Linked DNA regions of Rosistilla ulvae. The protein of the gene in region 2 binds, or shares a complex with, the protein of the main gene of each other region. Links are inferred from orthologs where the notes say so. Each region holds a gene or a part of one and is shown on either strand. Other genes may lie near its edges.

Region 1 (3,077 bases), 2.4 Mb from region 2 along the record:
GGTCGATGGATTGATTGCGGCGTCGCGCCAGTTTTTGTGCGTTGCGGTAACCATGATGGCGAGCAACAAGAAGCTCATGCTGAGCACAAAAATCAGCGCTGAAAATATCTTTCCCAGAAAGGTCATGGAAGGTTTCCCTACACGTTACGGAGCGAACCGAGTTTGCCCGTCAGGTCGCACGAGAATTGGACGACAGACAAGGTTAGGACCGGACAAATATTGAAGCACGTTTGAAGTATAGTCAGCGCCAGAAAATGATTCAAACATTAAACCACGAATCCCAAAATGCCTCGCAAGAGGGGGTGTGGTTGCAGCGAATGAGCGAATTACCAGCTGTACAGCGACTCGCCGCCCCCGAATCGTCCCCAAGTTTGCCGGTTGGGGAACTCATGAGTCCACCGGTTTGCGAGCCCGGTTTCGAATTAGGTCGCCGACTTCTGCTCCGACCTGACCCCTTTGATCTGCCTTAAGAAGGCTTCCATCGATGGCATCCGGTCCTGCACGTTGGGGCTGATACATCGCATGATCGCCGTCGCAAGCACAGGATTCAGATCGGGGCGGAACTCCAAAATCGGAGTCGGCGGATGGGTGTCGTGCTGTAGCGCCGCTTTGCCGGTGGTGTCGTTGACCGGCCAAGGAAAATCGAAAGCACACAACGTGTAGATCGAAACGCCAAAGGCGAACACGTCGACGCGTTGATCGGTCTGCCGGCGGCGAACGATTTCCGGTGCCATATAAAGAGGCGTCCCGGTTCGGTTGCCCGGCTGCATGTAGGGGGGCAACGCGGGAACGGTCAAACCGAAATCAATAAGCTTCACCCGCTCCATGTCGGCGGAACAGATGAAGTTGCGAGGGCAGATGTCGCGGTGAATGAACCCCTTCTCGTGGACGTACTTCATCCCCTCGGCCATCTGTCGGATCAACGATAAACGCTTCCCCGCCAAGGTCTCTTCTTTCCGCGTCTGGATGACCTGCAACAGCCCAGGGCCGTCGACATATTCCATCACCAGATAGGGTTGCCCCTGCTTGGTGGTGCCATATTCGTAGGTCTCGACAACGTTGGGGTGCTGCATTTGCACAGCGATCGCCCCTTCGATCGGTTTCTTGAGGCCTTTGAAGCGGGCTTCGAAGGTGGCTACTTTTTCGGCGTCGCACAATTTCAGCCCGACGACGCGGTTGTATTGCCGATCCCGGGCGGTGATGAAGTTACTCATCGTCCCCGAAACGGCCGACCGCATCCGCTCAAAGCGGGCTTCGACGTCCAGGCTGTTGCTCCCCTTGGTCCGCTTGCTCGCCGGAGCCACAGCGGCGTCGGAATCTCCCTCTTCCGTCTTCTTTTTGCCGATCAGCGATTGAATTTTATCCAGCAGTCCCATAAACGTAATCGCAGTCGAGAGAAGGAGTTTTATTTGCCACAGTAGTCGATGACGCGAGCGATCTCCGATTTCAGTCGATCGCGAGCGACGATACGATCGATAAAACCGTGCTCCAACAGGAATTCGCTGGTCTGAAAGCCCTCGGGCAATTCGATGCCGATCGTCGCTTTGATCGTCCGCGGTCCGGCGAAACCGATCAGCGCCTTGGGCTCAGCGAAACAGAGATCTCCCAACGAAGCGAAACTGGCAGCAACCCCACCCATAGTGGGGTTGGTCAGTACGCTGATAAACAGGCCGCCCGATTCGTGATACCGAGCCAACGCCGCGGAGACCTTCGCCATCTGCATCAGCGACAAGATCCCTTCGTGCATCCGAGCCCCGCCGCCGGAGCCACTAATAATGATCAAGGGTAGGTTCTGTTCGGTCGCTCGTTCGATCAACCGCGTCAACCGCTCGCCAACAACCGAGCCCATGCTCCCCATGATAAACGCACTGTCGGTAACTCCAAACGCAACCCGGCGAGCCCGAATCATCCCGGTGCCGGTCAGAGCAGCATCGACCAATCCGGTCCGCTTCTGTTCGGCTAGCAATCGCTCGGCATAACGTTTTCGGTCAGCAAATTCCAAGGGATCGGTGGGCCTCAGCTCTTCGTCCCAAGCCTCAAACGTCCCTTCATCCAAGACCTGTTCGACCCGATCGGCTGCCGAAACGTAAAGATGGTGGTCGCATTTAGGGCAGACATTCAGCCGCCGTTGGACCTCTTTGCGGTAGACGCTCGACAGACATCCGGGGCATTTAATCCACAATCCCTCAGGAATACCGCGTTTTTTGGTATTCGGGGCTTCGCTGTTCGATTCGACGGTCGCCATGCAATTATTCACCCATCAAAGGGTCAGTGAAGTAACTAATTTCGCCTTGTTCGCAATCCAAGTGTATCGGTAATCGCGATTATTCGCTGCGTCGATTTCACCAGCCCGCATTCAGAAGTGGGCCCGGCAACGCTTCGACTCCCGTTAGCCTACGATACCGCTGCACTTTCTTCTAGGCATATAGCGTGCGACCTGCGTGCGTGCGAGCATACGATTATTGTAATCAGCTTTCACTGCGTCGCACGTAAAAGGACGTTTCGGCAGGGCTGATAAATGTTTGAGCTTCGGCAAACTTGCCGCCCCAAACTGCCGTCATCCCCAAGTCGTCAGTTCTCCACGTTCGTCGAAGCGGCTGACCGACCGCTCAATCGCTCTCGCACCCCCTCAAGTGGAACTGGCGTGCATCCCCAACCTATTGAAAGACACACCCGATGGCACGTTGGAAAATCGCCGGTATCAACTTCGAACATTTTCACATGGGCGACAACTTGCGGCTGGCCGCGGCGATTCCCGACGTCGAAATCGTTGGCCTGTGCGATGAACAACCCGATCGCATGCAGCAAGCGATCGAGGAATTGCAACTGCCCAGCGAAAAGGTCTTCAGCGATTGGCAGGCTTGCTTGGACCAGACACAGCCCGACATCGTGCTGTTGTGCCCGGCCGCTGCGGGGCACGGACTGTGGACCGAGCGTGTGATGGCTCATAGAGTTGATGTGCTGATCGAAAAACCGATGGCGGCGTCGCTCGCCGAAGCCGATTCGATGATCGACGCGGCGCAGCGGGCTGATCGAACGCTGGCGATCAATTGGCCGATGGCCTGGTTTCCCACCCA
Region 2 (3,281 bases):
CGTAGAGTGCTCGCAACATGCAAGCGATCGCTTCCTCGCGAGTCGGACGATGGACAATCAATTTGCCGATCATCGAATCGTAATAAGGAGGGACGGTGTAGCCGGCGTAGACGTGCGAATCAAAGCGGACGCCGAGTCCTCCGGGAGCGAAAAACGATTCGATTTTACCCGGGTTGGGCATGAAGTTCTTATCGGGGTTTTCGGCGTTGATCCGACATTCGATCGACGACCCGCGACATTGGATGTCATCCTGGGTGAATGGCAACGGTTGCCCCGCGGCGACACAGATCTGTTGCTTGATCAGATCGACCCCGGTCACCATTTCGGTTACCGGATGTTCGACCTGAATCCGCGCGTTGACCTCGATAAAGTAGAAGTCATCGTTCTTGTCGACGATAAATTCGACAGTACCGGCGTTGTAATAGTTCGCGTTCTGAATCATCCGAACCGCTGCGTCGCAGATCTCTTTACGTCGCTTGTCGGGCAACAACGGCGACGGCGCCTCTTCGATCAATTTTTGATGGCGGCGTTGAACCGAACAATCGCGTTCGTGCAGATGGACGACGTTCCCTTGTTGATCGGCGATGATCTGAACTTCGATATGCCGCGGCTGTTCGATAAACTTCTCCAGATAGACGCCGCCGTTTCCAAACGCTGCTTCGGCTTCTTGACGGGCCTGTTGCAACGCGGTCTCGAGCACCTCGGGCGACTCCGCAACTCGCATCCCTTTACCACCACCACCGGCAGTCGCTTTGATCAACACCGGGTATCCGATCGTCTTGGCGACGGCCAATGCTTCTTCGGTGTCGGTCAACAGTCCGTCGCTGCCAGGAACCACAGGGACGCCAGCGGATTGCGCCAGGGCGCGGGCGGAGTTCTTATCGCCAAGCATTTCCATCGATTCGGGCAGTGGTCCGATGAAATCGATGTTACAGCTGCGGCAGACCTCATTGAAGTCAGCGTTTTCGGCGAGAAAGCCATAACCGGGGTGGATCGCCTCGGCACCGCCCACTTCGGCCGCGCTGATCACTTGATCGATCCGCAGATAGCTTTCCGCACTTCGCGCCGGACCGATACAAAACGCCGCGTCCGCCAACCGGACATGCGCCGATTCGCGATCCGCTTCGCTGTAAACGGCGACCGATTCAATGCCCATTTCGCGGCAGGCACGGATAATTCGCAGCGCGATTTCACCACGGTTTGCAATGAGGATCCGGTTATACATCCGATTGAAAATTTCCAGGGGCTGAGGCGGGCGTTGTTGGATAACCTGGCAGCCGATCGAAGACCGGCTACCGGCGATTTGAAGCGTTGGGACACTGACGCTCGCGACGCCAATGCGTCGCGGTCAGCGTTTGGGAGACATCGCGATGCGTTACGCCGAGGTGTCGATTTTGAACAATGGTTTGCCAAAATCGACAGCTTCGCCATCTTTGGCCAACACAGCAACGACTTTGCCCGAGATCTCCGCTGGGATTTCGTTGAAGACTTTCATCGCTTCGACGATACAAATAGTTGTCTCAGCGTTGATCGAGTCACCTACGTTAACAAACGTGGGGGATTCAGGATTTGGACGCGCGTAGAACGTGCCGACCATCGGAGCCTTGATGATCGCGATGTTCGCGCCATCGGTCTCCGCAGCGGCAACCGGTGCCGGCGCTGCCGCAGCGACCGGCGCTTGCATCATCATCGGAGCGGGGGCTGCAGCGACTCCGCCACGACAAAGTTTGATTTGTTTCTCGTCCTGCTTCAAATCAACTTCGGCAAGGTTGTGCTCTTCCATCAGCTCGACGAGCTTGCGGATCTGTTCGATATCAAAAACGTCGCCTGACATGTTCACTCCAACATGGGTTCCACAACGACACCTAAAAGCGTCTCATACAGCGATTGGCATCGCAGTTCGTTGCGTTGTACTATATTTGGCATGGACGGGGGTGGTAGCCGCGAGCTCGTTGTAATCGACGAACTCCGCAGGCATTAGCGCACCCATTGGTACGCCGGGTCACTTTTTACAGGATTACCGTGCAATCATCGAGACCCTTTGGCAAACTCGATAAGACTTCGTAGCCATTTTCGGTCACCAAGACATCATCTTCGATCCGCACCCCCAGTTTCCCGGGTAGGTAGATCCCCGGTTCGACGGTGACGATCATCCCCGTTTGCAGCTCCCCTTCAGTGATTGCCGAAATTCGGGGCGATTCATGGACTTGCAAACCGATTCCATGCCCCAAACCGTGGCTGAAGTAATCCCCAAATCCGGCGTCAGCGATCACGTCGCGCGCTGCGGCGTCGACAGTTTTCAAGGCAACGCCAGGGCCAATCGCCGAAATTGCTGCCATTTGAGCCTCCAAAACGACAGGATAAATTTCCGCCATTTCGGCCGACGGGGCACCAATCGCCGTCATCCGTGTCAAATCGCTCGTATACCCTTTATATTTGGCTCCCCAATCGAGCAGTAGCGCGGGATCGTCGCCGATCCGTCGCTGGCCTGGCTGGGCATGCGGCAGGGCGGCATTGGGTCCAATCGCCGCAATGGTAGCAAAGCCGCAACCTTCGCCGCCAAAGTGACGGATCCAGTGTTCGACGTTATGAGCGATTTCGAGTTCGGTTTGTCCGTGCCGCAACGTCGCTCGGATCGCCAAAAACGTTCGCTCCGCAATCCGCACCGCTTCGCGAATCGTCTCGATTTCCGACGCTTCTTTAATTTGACGCAATTGCGGCACGAGCCCGTTGGCTGGGACCAAGGTCTGATTCGCCAGGACCGATCGAAAGCCTTCCGCCAATCCCCAACTGATATCATTTGCGTCCAAGCCGACCGTTTTGACAGAGAAGTCCTCGACCGCTTGGCCAACCAATTGGGTCATCGTCCGCTCGGGACCGCGGACAAACGCTTCCAGGTCGCCACACTCTTGTTCGATCTGCGTCTCGTAACGCCGGTCGCTGAGGATCGCCGCTCGCGATCCGGAGATCAAAAGATAGCTGCTATCGCCGGTGAAGCCGGACAAATAGCGGACATCGGTTTCGCCGGTCACCAGCAGACAATCGACAGATTGCTGGGCTAGCAAATCTCGCAGTTTTTCAATTCGTGTGGGCATCGATTCGCGTCGCTCCGCTGAAAGTAGAATAGACGGGTGTTGCGGCGCGCGATGCCGCTGCGAAACTTGATCGGTAGGAAAATCCCCACGGCTTGAGCATCGTATGGGTTCAATACGACACAACGCGGCGAGAGACGTTCGGCCAATGCTATCATCGCTGCGTTCAGATGAAAACGATCGGCGACG

What was found.
Region 1: the proteins of accB (region 2) and accD are in contact, whole or in part, in a solved structure (PDB 8UXZ), measured with the Escherichia coli proteins. The link is inferred for Rosistilla ulvae from one-to-one orthologs.

Annotation. Positions count from the first base shown.
Region 1 is NZ_CP036261.1:7,271,381-7,274,457, forward strand. What follows is about bases 326-3,077. They hold accD (acetyl-CoA carboxylase, carboxyltransferase subunit beta), read right to left. Parts: upstream 2,246-3,077; coding sequence 1,406-2,245; downstream 326-1,405. Other genes in these bases: EC9_RS25615 (serine/threonine-protein kinase), read right to left, coding at 423-1,376; EC9_RS25625 (Gfo/Idh/MocA family protein), read left to right, coding at 2,677-3,077. Also shown: EC9_RS25610 (hypothetical protein), read right to left, coding at 1-126.
Region 2 is NZ_CP036261.1:4,848,227-4,851,507, forward strand. Bases 106-3,061 are described here. They hold accB (acetyl-CoA carboxylase biotin carboxyl carrier protein), read right to left. Parts: upstream 1,835-3,061; coding sequence 1,376-1,834; downstream 106-1,375. Other genes in these bases: accC (acetyl-CoA carboxylase biotin carboxylase subunit), read right to left, coding at 106-1,225; EC9_RS17115 (M24 family metallopeptidase), read right to left, coding at 2,010-3,061. In the rest of the region: more of accC, read right to left, coding at 1-105; more of EC9_RS17115, read right to left, coding at 3,062-3,095; EC9_RS17120 (hypothetical protein), read left to right, coding at 3,188-3,281. UniProt on the Escherichia coli protein: This protein is a component of the acetyl coenzyme A carboxylase complex; first, biotin carboxylase catalyzes the carboxylation of the carrier protein and then the transcarboxylase transfers the carboxyl group to form malonyl-CoA.